DNA from 3 places in the Paenibacillus septentrionalis genome. Region 2 is predicted to be linked to each of the others. Evidence: predicted binding sites of a transcription regulator. Region 2 holds the regulator's gene; each other region holds the start of a gene.
The links. Region 2 encodes LexA, which represses DNA repair genes until DNA is damaged. Its sites were predicted from a motif close to CGAACATATGTTCG; they were not measured.
Positions count from the first base shown of each region.

Region 1: the regulator LexA is predicted to act here: its motif matches at 1,786-1,799, upstream of recA (recombinase RecA).
Region 3: the regulator LexA is predicted to act here: its motif matches at 1,518-1,531, upstream of ACFP56_RS07675 (DNA polymerase IV).

Region 1 covers NZ_JBHSTE010000001.1:114,958-121,132, forward strand. The annotation lists gene ACFP56_RS00535 (regulatory protein RecX) at 1-589, opposite strand, end outside; gene recA (recombinase RecA) at 670-1,716, opposite strand; gene ACFP56_RS00545 (competence/damage-inducible protein A) at 1,948-3,219, opposite strand; gene pgsA (CDP-diacylglycerol--glycerol-3-phosphate 3-phosphatidyltransferase) at 3,297-3,872, opposite strand; gene ACFP56_RS00555 (YajQ family cyclic di-GMP-binding protein) at 3,951-4,439, opposite strand; gene ACFP56_RS00560 (helix-turn-helix domain-containing protein) at 4,468-5,322, opposite strand; gene ACFP56_RS00565 (DUF3388 domain-containing protein) at 5,357-6,121, opposite strand.
Region 2 covers NZ_JBHSTE010000002.1:226,648-232,822, forward strand. The annotation lists gene ACFP56_RS05950 (hypothetical protein) at 1-379, opposite strand, end outside; gene ACFP56_RS05955 (DUF896 domain-containing protein) at 443-643, opposite strand; gene ACFP56_RS05960 (LysM peptidoglycan-binding domain-containing protein) at 827-1,195, opposite strand; gene lexA (transcriptional repressor LexA) at 1,361-1,996, shown strand; partial or broken gene ACFP56_RS05970 (excalibur calcium-binding domain-containing protein) at 2,261-2,635, shown strand; gene ACFP56_RS05975 (excalibur calcium-binding domain-containing protein) at 2,684-2,821, shown strand; gene ACFP56_RS05980 (hypothetical protein) at 2,992-3,360, opposite strand; gene ACFP56_RS05985 (phosphatidylinositol kinase) at 3,496-3,783, shown strand; gene ACFP56_RS05990 (hypothetical protein) at 4,022-4,165, shown strand; gene ACFP56_RS05995 (hypothetical protein) at 4,435-4,623, opposite strand; gene glnA (type I glutamate--ammonia ligase) at 4,868-6,175, opposite strand, start outside.
Region 3 covers NZ_JBHSTE010000002.1:566,004-572,178, forward strand. The annotation lists gene ACFP56_RS07670 (ferredoxin) at 1-43, opposite strand, end outside; gene ACFP56_RS07675 (DNA polymerase IV) at 164-1,444, opposite strand; gene cimA (citramalate synthase) at 1,684-3,309, shown strand; gene ACFP56_RS07685 (TlpA family protein disulfide reductase) at 3,368-3,925, opposite strand; gene ACFP56_RS07690 (Mov34/MPN/PAD-1 family protein) at 4,087-4,503, shown strand; gene ACFP56_RS07695 (exonuclease domain-containing protein) at 4,489-5,226, opposite strand; gene ACFP56_RS07700 (DUF294 nucleotidyltransferase-like domain-containing protein) at 5,239-6,175, opposite strand, start outside.

The DNA.
Region 1 (6,175 bases), on a different contig from region 2:
CGCGTCTAAGGAGAAATTGCATGATTTTTCGACCACGTTCGAGCTTGTCGCCGCGCAAGCTTCTCAGTTTTTTCAATGCCGCTTCATAGGCAGCCTCAAGCTCTTGATCGTCATCAACATGCTGCAACACTTCTGCGATATGCTGCTGTGCAATGCCAATCGCTTTCAGCTCCTGTGCAATTCTCAGCCTGCCTTTTCCTTGGCGGTTCAGCTTTGATTGCACATATAGCTTAGCGAATGACAAATCATCGATGTAGCCTTCCTCTATAAGCCTTGCAACAGCAGCGGCTATGTTCGGCTCACTTATTTCCTGTCTTCTCAAATACTGGGCAACCTGCTGGCTGCTGCGCGCCTTAGGCGCCAAATACTTGATTCCTTTAATGTAGGCCAAATATTTTGCGCTCTCTTCTCTAATTTCGTCAACTAATGAGGAAGTTAAACCTCTTCCTTTCACTAAACGATAAGAAATAAATAGATCCTCATGCACGATCAGCGGCTCTGGAATCGACTCAACAGTCACAAGGTAAAGTTTGCTCTGCTTGCGGTCAACTTTAACAGATGTAATGCGCAATTCATGTTCACTGCTCATCTTTCTGTTACTCTCCCCCTATACAAACAATCGCCGTTCCTCAACAGAACGGCGATTGCAAATCATTATAGCAATTCGACTTATAGCAAATCGTCCAAATCATCATCCTCATCATTGGATGAGAAGTCGGCTTGCTGCATCGCATTCATATCGGATGCTTCACGAATTTGCTGTTCAATCGTTAATGAAATTTCCGGATGATCCTTCAAAAACTGCTTTGCATTTTCACGGCCTTGTCCAAGACGTTCGCCACCGAAGGAGAACCATGCACCGCTTTTTTGTACGATATCCATCTCAACACCGATATCGATAATGCTGCCTTCCTTCGAGATGCCTTCCCCATACATAATATCAATTTCCGCTTGCTTAAACGGAGGCGCAACCTTGTTTTTTACGACTTTAACACGTGTACGGTTACCAACCATATCATTGCCTTGCTTCAAGGTTTCTACGCGGCGCACATCAAGACGAACACTGGAGTAGAACTTAAGAGCGCGTCCACCAGGCGTTGTTTCCGGGTTGCCGAACATAACGCCAACCTTTTCACGAAGCTGGTTAATGAATATCGCAATCGTTTTAGATTTGGAGATCGCACCTGAAAGCTTGCGCAATGCTTGGGACATTAGTCGTGCCTGCAAACCAACGTGAGCATCCCCCATGTCTCCTTCAATCTCTGCTTTCGGAACTAGCGCTGCGACCGAGTCAATAACGATAATATCAACAGCGCCGCTTCGTACAAGCGCTTCCGCGATTTCAAGTGCCTGCTCGCCTGTATCCGGCTGTGAAAGCAGCAGCTCGTCAATGTTGACGCCCAGCTTGCTTGCATACAATGGATCAAGCGCATGCTCCGCATCAATAAATGCAGCTTGTCCACCCGCTTTTTGTACTTCGGCAATCGCATGTAGCGCAACTGTTGTTTTACCAGATGATTCAGGACCGTATACCTCGATAATACGTCCACGTGGATATCCACCTATGCCTAATGCAATATCTAGAGCAAGAGAGCCACTAGAAATGGTCTCAACTTGCATATGTGTAGATTCACCTAACTTCATGATAGAGCCTTTACCAAATTGCTTCTCAATTTGACGCAATGCATTGTCTAATGCCGCACGACGATCACTCACGAGATTCACATCCTTCAATATTTATAATAGTATAATAACCTACTTCAGAGCTCTTGCCAACACTTTTTTCGAACACACATTCGTATTTTTTTGTGTCATCACCTCAGCCCTATATTACAAAAAAAGAACCGCAGCATAGCCAGCAGGCTGTACCACGGTTCTTCCATGTTTCCATCATTATAGCAAACGATTGAATCTCTCACAATAAATAAGTTCGGTCAGCATACATTTCTAATCCAAATTGATATCGATGCCGTGAGCCTTGATCGCTTGCCACAAGCGATATTGCAAATGCTTGACCGCTCGAAGCTGAATCGTTGCCCGATCGCCAGCAAGCTTCAGCTCCATTACATTTGTAGGCTTGTTTTTTTCAGCGATGCCGATATAGACAAGTCCAACCGGTTTCCCTTCACTCGTTCCAGGTCCAGCTACTCCTGTAATCGAAACACCGAAGGTAGAATCTAGAAGCTCGCGTACCCGCTCTGCCATCAACTTCGCGGTAGAGCTGCTAATCGCACCGGGAGCATCATCGCCATCAAGCTGAGACATCGGGATGCCAAGCAGCTTGTGCTTCATTTGATTCGTATAGGTGACGACACCACCAACAAAGCAGGAGGAGCCTGTAGGCACCTTGGTGATCAGCTCAGCGAACAAGCCGCCGCTGCAGCTCTCTGCTGAAGCAAGTGTAAAGTGCTTGCTTTGCAGCATTCTTACAATTTGGCGCTCAATCGGAATGTCCTCCTCGGCGTACAGATGGTCGCCGACAATCTGCTTGATTTGATCGATGGTCTGATTAAGCTTCAGCTCCGCTTCCTCGCTGCTGGCTGCCTTAGTCGAGACGCGAACCGTAACCTCGCCCTCCTTCGCGTAAGGAGCAATCGTTGGATCCACCTGCTGGTCGATTAGCGGCAGTAGCTTAGCCTCCAGGCTCGACTCGCCAATACCGGCAAATTTCAGCAGCTTGGAGTAAAGCGGCTGTTCTTTTCCCAGCACCTCGCGCAGCCATACAACAACAGGACCACTCAGCATCGTATTCATTTCCTTAGGCGGCCCTGGCAGCAGAATGTAGTACGTGCCGTCTTGAACGAGCGCATTCCCGACTGCTAAGCCCGCTTCATTTACAAGCGGAGCTGCCCCTTCAATCGTATGAGCCTGGCGCACATTGCTTTGTACCATCTCAACACCGCGCCCTTCAAACAGCGCCTTGATTTTACGCATCGCGGGCTCATCAATCGAAAGCTTGCGTCCAAGATACTTCGCCAGCACATCCTTTGTTAGGTCGTCCTGTGTCGGTCCAAGCCCGCCAGTAAAGATAAGCAGGTCTGCACGTGAACGTGCTATCGTAATCGCCTGCTCAATTCGCTCGGCATTATCGCCTACAACGGTTTGGAAATATACATCAATGCCCAGCTCTGCCAGCTTCAGCGACAGATCACGCGCATTTGAATTTACGATTTGTCCAAGCAGCATTTCTGTTCCAACGGCAATAATTTCCGCCTTCATATACACACCCCTTATGTTTAGTCATATCCTTAAGTCAAATAATGCACCCTCCCGAATAGTCGAGAGCGTGCATTATGTTATTCCACTGGAATAAGTGATTTGTTTTTCACAAAATAATCGATACCCGAGTATATCGTAATAATGGCAGCTGCCCATGAGCAAATGATATCAAATGGAACATGAATAAGCGCGAACGGGAAATTGTTAAGTAGAATTACGATAATCATCGTAATTTGAATCGCCGTTTTCCACTTGCCCCAGGTGCTTGCTGCAACAACCTTGCCTTCAAGAAGTGCAATCTGCCGAAGTCCTGTTACCGCGAACTCGCGTGAAATAATGACAATCGCAACAAGCGCGCTTAGTTTGTCCATTTCGACTAGCGCGATCAGTACAGATGCAACGAGCAGCTTGTCCGCCAACGGGTCCAGCAGCTTTCCCAAATTTGTAACAAGCTTGTTTTTGCGCGCAATATAGCCATCCAAACCGTCTGTGCTTGCAGCAATAATAAAAATAAGAACTGCGATAATTTGCGCATAGGAGATATTGACCTCACCAATCGCTAGTGAGCCAAGGTCAAATCTGACTAATAAAAAAAATAAAATAACAGGCACCAAAAAAATTCTAGCTATCGTAATTTTGTTAGCTAAATTCAACGTATTCCCTCCATTACCGTTCATCCGCATTCAACTTGCCTGCACCTGAACCTATCACATTTACTATGTAGATATTATCTATCTAAAATTAGTAAATTGCAAATCTAGCTCAAGCTTCGCATTCCGCAGCAGATGCATTATGGCCTGCAAATCATCCTTGCTTTTGCCCGTAACACGGAGTTGATCGCCTTGAATTTGACTTTTCACCTTCAGCTTTGAGTCTTTAATGATCGTATTGATCTTTTTAGAGATGTCCTGCTCAATGCCCTGGCGAATTTTTATTTTTTGCCGTACGGTACCGCCTGATGCTCCCTCAATCTTGCCATAATCCAAATTTTTCGTTGGTACATTGCGTTTTACCATTTTGCCAAGCAAAATATCGATTACCGAATTCAGCTTGTAATCATCGTCGCTTACAATAGTCAGCTCGTCTTTGTCTAGCGTAATTTGCGTTTTGCTGCCTTTAAAATCAAAACGTGTAGCAATTTCTCTTTCAGCCTGCACAACTGCATTGCTCAATTCCTGCAGATCCACCTTGGATACAATGTCAAATGAATAATCGCTCATTTTTTACTCCTTTCACGCAAAACGACAGCTATGGTGCTGTCGTCTCTGCCGCTTGCATTTGTAATAAAATTCGCTTCGTATTTTTGTTGTTGTCTCCATCTTCGACGACAACGTTATCTAGCGTTACTTCCAAATTTCCCGGGCGACCGAGCACGAGATACACATCGCTTTTCACCGTAAAGCTCGCTTGCTCACCATCTTTAATATTGGCATAATACAGTCTGGTACCATTCTTTCCATTTTCATAGATCTCAAGCCAGCTTGCTTCGCCACTATTTTTCACGACAAGCTCATAGCTCTCCTTAGCAGGAGTAACGGAAAAAATTTCATCACGACCGCTTTGCTGCTGAAACGTAATCGTAACAGGAGGCAGTGTTGGCGTTGGAGTAGGCGTTGGTGTAGCTTCCTGATCCGGCGTCGGCGTTGGTGTTGCCGCTACATCTTTATTGTCTGTAAATTGTGAAGAATCAGCAGGATTCTCTGGCGGCTCCTCTTTATTTACGTAGTAAAACCAAATTACTCCGATTACAAGAAATAGAAAGCCCCACATTAAAATCGTAAATCCGATCTTGCCGAATCGCTCAGAAGCAGCCGAGCGCATGCGTTTCGGCTTGCGGGCAGGCAATGTTTCGCTCACAGGCATTTCCAGCTCGGGCGCCTCTACATGATAATGTCTCAGCACCTCGTCAGCATCAAGACCAACACACTCTGCATAGTTTTTAATAAAGGCCCGTATGTAAAACTTCCCTGGAAGAACATCATAATCGCCTTCCTCTAATGCTTCCAGGTACCGTTTTCTTATTTTCGTTTGTTCTTGTATATCGTCTAAGGACAGCCCTTTCTCTTGACGTGCAGTTTTCAGCAAAGCACCTAGCTCTGACACAGGACAACCTCCTTTTTTATTTTGTCATCTTCTTCTAAAAATCCTCGGAATAGCTTGTAAATGTGTCGTACGTAATTTCTTCATCCGGTGAATTTCTTAGCTCTACAATAATATCGAAATGGCTGTAGTCGTAATTCGATTCACGAATAAAAATATCTGGATGCTCAATCACCTTTGTAGAAGGCATCTCCATAATTTCTTGAATAAGTGCATAATGTCGCTCATTGGACCGAATCGTGCTGACAATACCATCAATAATAAAAATATTGTTAGGGTCCATTTCCTGATCAGAAAGCTGAGATCTCACAGTTTGACGGAGCAGCGTAGAGGATACAAAGGTCCATCGTTTATTAGAGCACACACTGCCGGCTATAATCGATTCTGTCTTCCCTACTCGAGGCATGCCACGAAGCCCAATCACATAATTGCCCTCACGCTTGAACACCTCGCCCAGAAAATCAACAAGAAGTCCAAGTTCATTACGGGTAAATCTAAACGTTTTGCGGTCATCTGAATCACGTTCTATGTAACGTCCGTGCCGTACTGCTAATATATCAACAATGGTTGGAGTCCTCAGCTTGTTTACGGTAATATCATCGACCTTTTTAAGTAGCTTGCCCAAAAGCTCTATCTTTTCATCATCTGTTGTTTGCAGCAGCAAACCCCTCGTATGATTGTCTACGCCATTAATCGTCAAAATATTGACCTCTACCATTCCGAGCAAAGAGGCAATATCTCCAAGCAGACCCGGTCTGTTTTTATGAATTGTATACTCCATATACCATTGCTTCCATTCCAATCCTGTCACCATCCTATATGTATGTAAATCTTTCTAACGTTATGTATTCTACAA
Region 2 (6,175 bases):
GAACCTTAATTTCTTTTATGGCAACAGCAAATAGCTGCTTGTCCCCTAGCATTCGGCGAGATTGGATATAATCCTTTCCAATCGCCAAGTAAGGCTTGCGGAAGAAAAATAATGCTGCCAAAGCTAAATATGCAGCGATTGTAAACCAGTACATTGCATCGATTTGAAACTCCGGATTCATCAGCATCAAGAAGTTATACATCCCGATGAATACCACTAATACGACAGGGAGTATATAGTTTCTACCCTTGAAAACGACCTCTTGTTTTTTCACTTGCTTCTCATGATTCAGCACAAGATTGCCTTCTCCAGCTTTCTTTCGCTGCTTGTTGACTTGCTCCATATTTTTTTTAACTTTTCTTTCCCATGAGCGTGACAAGCATACTCCTCCTTATGATTCACTTCAACAATCTCATTTTGACATTCGAGGTGATGTTCTTCTTTAATGAAGCGGCTTCGTATCGGATTCTTCATCCTCAACGTATTTAATACTGTCAAGCTGCTGCTTGAAGTTGGACTTAAACACTGAAAGATACTTTGCCCTTAAATCAGCCCGTTCTGTCTGTTCAGCTGGTGTTAATCCAACCGTTTTGCTTTTGCGAGCAAGCTCATTAATTCGTGCAACCAGTTTATCCATATCCATGTAATCTACTCCCCCCTATCTCAAATCTATTCAATCATGCTGCTATTGGCAGATTAACGGAATACCGACATTACGTACATCATGCCTATTATAACAAAAAAGCCTATAAAGTTACATCTTTAATCGATGAACGTTATAGACTATATCGCACTATGTATAATGTAAAAGTGTTACAGAGCCCCTTTAAGGATTCACGGGCAAAATAAGCTTATCACCTGGCATAATGACACTTGATTGAAGCTGATTGCGTTCTTTAATTAAGTAGACGGCAAAGCCTTTATCTGCAAGATGACTATAATGCTGTGATGCAATACTCCAAAGCGTGTCACCTGAACTAACAACTACAATTGACTCTCCCTCAACTGGAACATTACTGAATGGAGTCGAAGCGGTTGTGCGAATTAGAAAAAAACATGTAACAATTAGAGCAATAGCCACAAAACTGATCAATACTTTATAGTAACGCGACTGCGAATTAATGGCTTCCGTACGTTTGCTGCGAGATAAAGCTTCATTAATACTGCTTACTGCGTATGGATTATATGCTGACATATCAATCATCTCCCAAACATTTGTTCTGGTTTTATAATATACGAACATATGTTTCTTGTCAACAAATTCTAACAAAAAATAAGAACATATATTCTTAAGAACTTATGTTTGTGCGAACTCGAGTTCTGTGCTATAATTTCCCTAATAATAGATGGAGTTGATCTCATGAATAAACTATCTAAGCGCCAATTGGAGATATTAGAATTTATTAAGCAAGAAGTAAAGGACAAGGGCTACCCTCCTTCTGTAAGAGAAATTGCTGAAGCTGTTGGCCTATTATCTAGCTCTACCGTTCACGGACACCTCGATCGACTTGAGAAGAAAGGCTATATCCGCCGTGACCCAACAAAGCCTCGTGCCATAGAAATACTGGATCAGGAAGACGATTACAGCGATACAGGTGATAACGTAATTCCATTCCCTGTTAAGCAAATACCGATTATCGGTAAAGTAACAGCTGGTATTCCAATTACTGCAACTGAGAATATCGAGGACTACTTCCCACTTTCTACTCATTTTGTAGGTGAGCATAATGTTTTCGTTCTTAATGTTGTAGGTGATAGTATGATCGAAGCCGGCATACATAACGGAGACATGGTCATCGTGCGTCAACAGCAAACGGCGACCAATGGCGATATTGTAGTCGCAATGACAGAAGAAGATGAAGCAACCGTTAAAACATTCTATCGTGAGAAGGATCATATTCGATTGCAGCCGGAAAACGCCACGATGGAACCCATTATATTAAAAAATGTCACGATACTTGGGAAAGTAATTGGGTTGTTCCGTGACATGCATTAAGTTCTAAAGACCATTATGCTGCAGCAAGTCTGCACATAATGGTCTTTTTATTGTAATAAACTTGCATCAGGAGGGACTTTTGTGAAAAGAATTGCTATTTTAATTAGTATGTTATTGCTATTATCTGGTTGTGGTGGTTATATAACGGAAGTAGTGAATGATTATGAGGCTATCTCTTCCGGTACGAGTGCTGAAATCGAAGATAAGCAGAACGAGGTGGAAATTGAACCTTCGTCCGATCCTGCAAGCAACGCTGATTTAACATTGGAGCAAACGGACAATGAAACGAGAGCTGAAACACAAAATAATCCTGATGAATACGATTATGTGCTGATTTTCCCTAGCGACAGCTATCCGGAAACTGCCCTTCATATTTATTCTGCCATTGCAAATGGACACTCTGATGTATGCACAATTGATCGAGATGGGGCTGATGAAAATCGAAAGCAATCTTTAAAGGGCATAGATACCAGGGAAGGTTACGATCGTGACGAGTGGCCGATGGCGATGTGCGAGGAAGGCGGATACGGGGCCAGTGTTGCTTATATTGATCCAAGTGATAATCGAGGCGCTGGTAGCTGGGTAGGACATCAGCTGTCTGCCTACGAAGATGGGGAGCGCATCCTGTTCATTGTTGAGAAGCCAAAGCTTCTGTTTGGCAACAAGTCTGGAGAAGAACCATTAAACGTGGATGAAGATATTCAGCCAGTTTATAAAAACTGTACCGAAGCACGAGAAGCAGGTGTGACGCCACTATACGAAGGCGAGCCTGGCTATAGCAAAAAACTGGATCGAGATGGAGATGGCATCGCTTGCGAAACATAGTCGGTATCGAATTTTTACTCGAGTACAAGTATTAAAGTACCACTATATAGCATTATGCACGTCTGCCATGTATATCAAATGACAGCCGACGATGAATAATTGTTCATCGTGGGCTGTCTTTATTGTTAACTGAATTTACTGCGGTACACCTGTATGAATACTACAATAAGTCAACTGTCTTGCGAATCATGTGCATAAGCTGCGTAAGCTTTATGCAATTCCATTAAAGTATAACCAAGCATCATATGATGGTCTCGCAATGCTTCGAACACTTTTTTCATTGGCATGTCAGTATGATGCCCACTATTTGTCGTGAGAGCAATCGCCTCGTTCATGTACATTCTCATGTTTTCTATAAAAATTGTGTAATGCTCTCTCCCACTTTCATTCCTCCTGATCCATTCAAAATATTTTGAAGGCATCAAAATATGCTGTCTATAAAGATCAAGCATATACTGTTCTATCGTTTTTCCTTGGAAATCAGCCTCGCCACTTAAATGATCATACATCTCCTCTGACAACTCCAGCTGAATGTTCATTCATACCTTCTCCTTTACCGTATCGTTTTTTAGCAAATAAATTTTAGTTATACACAGGCTAAATAGGCAATAATCGTGTGCAACATAGTCATCTCACCATACACTATGGTGTATTAACTTAAATGGAGGATGATTATGGAAAAGCAAAGTTTTCACGAGATATGCATGACATGTATGCATAAGTATGTTGGTGTACAAACGAACGATGGAATGGCTCACGATGGATTCATTGCTCATGTCGACAATGACTTTGTTACACTCGCAATTCCAACAAACGAAATGATTACAGGCATGCCCGTTCAACAACAGACGTATAGACAGTTTGGTTTTTATCCAGGCTTTTATCCCCGAAGAAGATTCGGCTATCGCCGTATCCCATTAGGAGCCATTACCGCATTATTCCTGCTTCCGTTCTTCATCTAATGGGTAGAGGAAGTAGATAATCACCTTATTACCTACTTCCTCCTCATTCATTATCCATTATTCATTATTCATAAGATAGGCGAATTCTTGTAACCTTACATTCTTCGCTCTTAGTGGTCAACTCCGTACTATCCCTATTAAGAGTACATTTTATTACATAGTGAGATTATGTTTGACTATACCAGTCTTTACTAAATGCCATATAATAGAACATCTTCATATAAGGAGGTCATCTAATATGAACAACAGATCACGAGTAATCAGGGTAAGTCCTGGAGAGCGCGTACTGATCATTGGCAAAAGACGTCGCCGTCACCACCGTCATCACTTTGTTCGTCCTTTTAATCGTTGCGGCTGTCGTTTCGGTTTTGGATTCTATTAATGTTTTGAGCGCCTATGGCGCTCTTTTTTATGTTTACATTACGTATCTCAGTATAATTGATTCTACAGACTTAAATTAGGTTTTGCATGCCACTCATCCACAGCACGCCACTAGGAATGACGTAATCTGGTTAGCATAAATGATAGTAACCTCATATGTTACTATAGAAACCATATATGTAAGCTGCTCATAGACAATTGATCATGATTATGTGATCTATAGCAGCAAAAATAATACTCTCATTAATAAATATTATGGTTTGTAAGTTTTTATTTAGCCTCTTTCATCCATAAAACTAACCTCTTTTGTTTTGCACTATACTCTACGTCTGTAACACAATAATCACCTTCATATAATGAGATGTTAATTTTGTGACTAAGAATCAAGTCCATTTCATCTCGATTAAATTCGATCTCAACCTCATCGAGTTCCGATAAAACCAACAGCGCTTTAACCATAGCCTTTTCTCCCCCAACTGTAAACAGAATCGATTTTCGTTACTGTTATATATTCGATTTACGATTTCTATGATTGGACGAAAACGAATGAAACCGTATTTTTTCTTGCATTTTAAGTTGACGAAGTAAAATCCCTCTTCACATCATTACTTTATTTCAAAAAAGAGCATTTGACCGCCAATTAATATGGCTAATCAAATGCTCTAAAACAGTCCGTAAAAGGCCGGACGATGCCTAACAGATATTAATAATGTGTCAAATACTGATCAAGCTCCCACTGGTGAACTTGCGTGCGATACATATCCCACTCGATTTCCTTCAGCTCGTAGAAATGCGCAAGCGCATGATCGCCTAGTGCATCGCAGATTACGTCAGAACGAAGCAATTCATTCAATGCTTCACGCAAATCTGTTGGCAAGCTGTGAATGTTATCATCTAGTCGCTCTTCCTCTGTCATAATATAAATATTACGATCTGTTGGCGCGACTAGCGTCATTTTATTGCGAATGCCGTCAAGACCCGCTTTTAGTATAACAGCAAGCGTCAAGTAAGGATTTGCCGCTGGATCAGGATTACGCAGCTCAACACGTGTAGAAATGCCGCGTGATGCTGGAATACGAATCATTGGCGAACGATTGCTTGCAGACCATGCAACGTAGCAAGGTGCTTCATAGCCTGGTACAAGTCGTTTATATGAGTTAACTGTAGGGTTAGTAATAGCTGCCATTGCACGAGCATGGTGCATCACACCTGCCATGAAATAACGAGCAGTTTCACTCAAGCCTAGCGGATCTGACTCATCATAGAAAGCATTCTCCCCATCCTTAAACAAGGATACGTGACAGTGCATGCCTGAACCATTTGAACCGTACAACGGTTTTGGCATAAAGGATGCATGCAAGCCATGCACACGAGCTACTGTTTTAACAACCAGCTTAAAGGTTTGGATTTGGTCGGCTGCTCGAATGGCATCGGCATACTTAAAGTCAATCTCATGCTGACCAGGCGCAACCTCGTGATGCGAGGCCTCGATTTCAAAGCCCATTTCCTCAAGCGTTAGTACTATATCTCTACGGCAGTTTTCACCCAAATCCATAGGTGCAAGATCGAAATAACCGCCATGATCGTTCAGTTCAGTAGTTGGGTTACCTTTTTCATCTGTCTTAAATAGGAAGAATTCTGGCTCTGGACCTACATTCATACTCGTAAAGCCCATTTCCTCTGCTTCTTTCAATACACGCTTCAAAATACCGCGTGGATCGCCTGCAAACGGTGTCCCATCCGGCATATAAATATCACAAATTAAGCGAGCGATACGATCCTCAGTTACCCAAGGGAACACAACCCATGTGTCCAAATCCGGCACAAGATACATATCAGACTCCTCGATGCGCACATACCCTTCGATGGAGGAACCGTCGAACATCATCTTGTTGTCCAGCGCTTTGTCTAATTGGCTCACCGGGATCTCTACATTTTTTACAGAACCCAGCAAATCTGTAAACTGCAAGCGAATGAAGCGTACGTTTTCTTCAGCTGCGATTCGTTTAAT
Region 3 (6,175 bases), 340 kb from region 2:
AAGCAATGCAAGTGTCTTTTTCAACCCATGTAAATTTAGCCAATGCTATTCCCTCCTAAGTTCTATCACAACAAAGCAGTTTACCATGTACTCATGTACTCTGTATATATACCAAAAGCTATTATATCACATTATACAGGCAGTTGTGTACTACGTTTTATTCTTATTCGAAATCAATACTATTTAATTTTTCTAAGGACGTTCCTCGTATCTTTTTATTGCGAATCAAGCTGGAAGGATCATCGGTCAGCATGCCAGCCGTTAAAACAGCGCCTTCTCCAAATTTATCACGCAGCTGATCCATTACCTTTGTCAAAGCCTCCTTTTTGGGCTCTTCCTCATAGCTGAATAAATCAAGCTGTATCGCAGCCTCTCTTTCGGCCACTAAGTTTTGCAGCGTCACGCCTAAAAGTCTTACTGGCTCACCCATAGCCCAGTGCTGTACAAATAATCGTTGAGCATGCTTGTACACCTCTTCCATGCTTTGGGTTGGAGTGGGCAGCGTAAAAGACCGTGTAATCGTTGACATATCGGGTCTGCGTATTGTAATTTGCACAGTGGATGCCACAAGACGCTGGTGACGAAGTCGGCGTGTCGTTTGATCAGATAAGTTTAGTAATACACGATTTATGTCATCGATATGCGTTAAATCAGCTGGTAAAGTTGTTGTATGTCCAATTGATTTGCTCCTCTCACGCTCCGATTTAACAGGACTATGATCCAAACCATTTGCTGCATCTTTAAGCCAGCTTCCCATGACGCCAAATGTTTTTAGCAACAGCTGCTCGTCAGCCTTTGCCAATTCGCCAATCTTATGAATATGAAGCTTCTTTAGCTTCTCGGATGTTTTCGCACCAATCCCAAACAAATCTTGGCACGGCTTAGGCCATAGCACATCCGGTACATCCCTGCGACGCAATATCGTAATTCCATTAGGCTTCTTCATGTCGGAAGCCATTTTGGCCAACAATTTATTCGGAGCAATGCCGATTGAGCAAGGCAAACAAAGCTCCTGCGCAATCTTCATTTGAATCATTTGAGCAATTTCCAGCGGTGTTCCAAATAATTTAGACCCTGTAATATCAAGATAGCACTCATCGATTGAGACCTGTTCGATAATCGGTGTATATTGATACGCAATCTTCATAAATCCTTTTGAATACTGCCGATACAGCTCAAAATTAGGTGAAATTAGAATGAGATCTGGTGCAATTCGCTGAGCTTCTCTTACGGTCATCCCTGTTCGGATACCCAATGCTCTTGCTTCGTATGAGCAGGTCACGATTATCCCTTTTCTTTTCTCTACGCTGCCTGCCACGGCCGTTGCTTTTCCTTTATACAATTCCGGTTCATCAGCACTGTGAACAGAGCAATAAAAAGCATTCATATCGAGATGCAACACGACTCTACCATTAGATGGATAATAATCTTGAACATTTGACATGCTGTTCACCGTCTTTCTTCATGCACTCATTCATATAATCAACAATAGATACCGACCAAGCTTTCCTAATTATAGCACAAATGTTCGCGTTCCTGCATCCGTGGTTACTGAAGGGCGGTTAAACAATCTAGATTCATGCATATTTTCACATCATGCTATCCCTTCGCAGGTATAAAGTGCTATAATAGGGCAATATGGTTTGTGCAATGGCTATTAATGAAGGAGGCGGCATTTCTTATATGTCATCAAACATCTTTATTTTTGACACTACGCTGCGTGACGGCACTCAAGGGGAAGGAATCAGCCTGTCTGCAGACGATAAGTTGAAAATCGCCAAAAAGCTTGATCAATTAGGCGTTCATTATATTGAAGGCGGCAATCCAGGTAGTAACGGCAAGGATATTGAATTTTTCCAGCGTGTAAAGTCACTAAATTTGAATGCCAAGCTTACGGCATTCGGCAGCACAAGACGTAAAAACAGTGTAGCTGAGCATGATGCAAACTTGCTTAAAATTGTAGAATCTGGGGTTCCAGCTGCTACACTCGTCGGCAAAGCGTGGGATTTCCACGTGCACATCGCCCTTCAGACCTCACTTGAAGAAAATCTGGCGATGATTCAAGAATCTTTCGCGTTTTTGAAGCGCAATAGCATGGAAGCCATGTATGATGCAGAGCATTTTTTTGATGGATATAAAAACAATCCTGAATATGCATTAGCAGCATTGAAGGCAGCCAAGGATGGCGGCGCTGACTGGCTCGTGTTATGTGATACGAATGGCGGTACAATGCCAAATGAGATCGCTGAAATTGTAAAACGAGTAAAAGCTGAGCTCGATATGCCAATCGGGATTCACACGCATAATGACTGCGAGCTTGCAGTGGCCAACACACTAGCAGCAGTTGGGGCGGGTGCTACTCAGGTTCAAGGTACGATTAACGGCTATGGAGAGCGTTGCGGCAATGCCAATCTGTGCTCGATCATCCCTAATCTTCAATTGAAAATGAATTACGATGTTTTGCCTGCTGATCAGCTTTCTATGCTGACGAACACTGCGCGTTACATTAGCGAGATCGCCAATGTCCATATGCCAGTCGGACAACCTTATGTCGGCAATGCTGCATTTGCTCATAAGGGCGGCATTCATGTATCAGCTATTATGAAGGATTCCAAAACGTACGAGCATATTGTGCCCGAATTGGTTGGGAACAAACAACGTGTCTTGGTTTCAGAGCTTGCTGGACAAAGCAATATTATTTCGAAAGCAGCCGTTCTTGGTCTGAATGTAAACACCAACAACGAAAAAACGAAACAAATTATGGATCATATCAAGCAGCTTGAGCATGAGGGCTACCAATTTGAAGCAGCTGATGCCTCTCTTGAATTGCTGCTCCGAAAAGCATTTGGCGATTGGAAGCCTGCATTCCAGGTTGAATCCTACAAGGTTAACACAGAACGCAAGCAGGAGCACATTGTATCTGAGGCAGTTGTCAAGATCAACATCGACGGACAGCAGATTTACACCGTAGCAGAGGGCAATGGTCCGGTTAATGCGCTTGATACAGCACTGCGTAAAGCTTTAGCTCAACAATATCCGGATATTGAACACGTATACTTAACGGATTATAAAGTGCGCGTCATTGATGAGACCGATGCAACTGCTGCAAAAGTACGCGTACTCGTAGAATCAACGGGCAAGCAAAACAGCTGGAATACGGTCGGACTATCCGGCAACGTTATTGACGCCAGTTGGGCAGCCATTGTTGATAGCTTCCATTATGCACTGCTGAGTTTGCAAAAAGTGAATGTTGAGACGCCTAATCAGGCTTCCCAAGCCCAGGATTATGTTGGATTAACCAATATTTAAGAATAATATATAACTTGGCAACACAAAAGGCGTGAGAGGACTCTCACGCCTTTTTAAGCTACGTATTAACCAAGTAAGAATCTATTATCTTTTCCCACTGCTCCAGCGTGATAACGCCATTAATCCGCTCTTTAATGACCCCACGCTCATCAATTAAGAAGCTGGTCGGAAAAGTATTCACCCGGTATAGCTTTGTAATATCTCCATCACGATCAAACAACACCTCAAATGTGAACCCATAATCTTCTACAAATTTCCTAGCTTGACGCTCATTATCTGTGTCAGTCGCATTTACACCGTATAAAGCCAGCTTGTCCCCATACTTCAGATGCAGCTTTTGCAGGTCCGGCGCTTCAAGCTCACATGGCCCACACCATGAAGCCCAAAAGTTAACAAGCTGCAGCTTGCCTGTTTGCTCTCCACCAAAGCTTACAGCGGCCTCCTCCAAATTCGGCAGTTCGTTAGGAAACGAAAGCTCGCCTGCTTTCGGCTTGAATTCTTGAGATGCGTGGCTTACAGCGCGATTAGAGCCTTGATTGTTCGTTTGGATATATTCATATACTGCAAATCCGCTAAGAAATAGCGCAACAACTAGCAATGGGAAAATTTTTTTCATAGTCTGCCCTTTCCTCTGTCAATTACTCTTTTCATACTATCACGGAAGCACTGGATGCTTCAAGTTTCGTACAACTCTTGTCATTAGTGTATGCGAATCGCAACTTTGCTATACTAGCGATAGGATATGATCCACAATAGCATAATAAAGGAGTAGAACTGATGCAAGCTGTAACAACAATCTCATCAACCTGCAGGCAACAGCTTATCGACTACGCGCTTCAACAGCTCCCTGAAGAAGCATGCGGACTGCTGCTTGCACCTATCGGCAGTGACACAATAACAGTGATGCAGCCTATTGCCAATAGACATCACAGTCGAGTATACGCCTTTACGTTTGATGCTGAGCAATGGGTCCACTACTATTTTCATGCATCCAAACTGAACCTGTCGGTCGTTGGCATCTTTCATTCTCATCCTCATGAGCAACCTCTACCTTCTGAGGCCGATATGAATGGATTCTTTGATCAACACATGCTGTATGCAATCATCGGTTTTAATCAAAAAGAAAGCCCACAAATTCGATTCTACCGACGTTCAAAGAATCGATTCATAGACTTTCCATTAGTGCTGACTTAAATACGCGTAGAGATCTCCAAGCGTATTGATATTTTTTCGGCCATTAATTTTTTGCATATACTCCAGCCATAATTGAGCCGTCATTAAAGAATCTGATAAGGCATGGTGACGATTGGAAATTGGTATGTGATGCCGATTAAGCAACGTATCCAGATCATATTGTGGCAGTCCTGGCTCCAGCCATTTGGCCAGCATCATCGTATCAATAACACGGTGATTGAGGCTTATTTTTGACGTTTTCCACAGTGCTTGATTGAGAAATTGCTTGTCATGACCAGAAGCGTGTGCCACTAATACACGTCTGCCGATAAATTGCATAAATGAGCTCAGCACTTGAATAAGGTCTGGTGCATCCTCCACCATTTCATTCGTTATGCCTGTTAATTCAATGATAGCCGGTGGAATCATGCGCTTGGGATTCACTAAGGAGTAAAAGCTCTCTTCTTCAATCACTTGCCCACCACGAACAGCAACGGCGCCAAAAGAAATAATTTCATCACCGTTAGCAGGACTAAATCCGGTCGTCTCCAAATCAAACACTACAATTTCAAGATCCGTCAGATTCATATCCAGCTCCGACAGCTTGCGTTGAGAACGGTTCATATTTCGTATTTGCGCCATTTGTTGGGCATGCTGCGAGCCTAACATTGAGGCAATCGCAGGCGTAAAACCACCCATCTTATATAAGTTCCACATTCTACCAACGCCATTAGGCTCCTTCATCCATTACACCGCCTACTTATGCCTCGCCATTTCCTTCAAAACTAGCTTTTGAACTTCTTTCCCGTACCTTAGATTTCTCTTCAATCTTTTTATCTCGTCAGAGTCTAACCTTTTCGGATTTAACTTACTATAGCCCTTATACATCCCATCTTCTTCATGATAGCCTGCGAGTAATCTTAATGAGAGCATTTGTAAAAATGCCTTACGATATTTTTCGTAATCCTCTTCAGAAAACTGACCGCGTTCTTTAAGCTTTTCCAATCTGGAAAGCGTTGAAGTTTCTGAAATCGCTGCATTCAGTGACAGCCATCTGACTGAATTAACGATAGGGATATAGGAGCCATACTTCACATCAATGCTTCCAACATGATCACCATAACGATCCGTAATAAATTGACCAAATATGCCGACTACAACTTTGTGCTGAACCGTATTCTCAATCATGCGCTCCAACATATTCGTGTAACGCACAAGCCCCTGCTCAAAAAACGTACGAATTCGATTGAACAGTAAATCATCTCCTGCAATACATCTTGCGTCAGCTACGATCAGTAAATAGCGAACAGATTCCCAATCGGCATCCTGAAACCACTGCTCCAGCTTTTCTTTCCATTCGCTCTCCGACTGACACCACATGCTTTCATTGCTTTGAACCTTTCCATCACATGGCGGATAACCAAGCTCCATCAGCATAGAAACAACATATTGCGTAAAGGTGAGAAAATACGCCTTCGTTTTTTCTGAAGCTGTATGATCTTCATAAATAAGCGCACTATCCTGATCGCTAGCCATCGTTTGCTCGCTACGCCCTGCGCTTCCAAGCAGTAAATACGAATACGAGGCAGGAGGAGGACCCAGTCCTTCTCCTACCATACGTATTTCTGCTAGTGAAATGGTTTTTACGATCAAAGCATCGTGAATATCATTTATCAAATTGTTCAATTCAGCG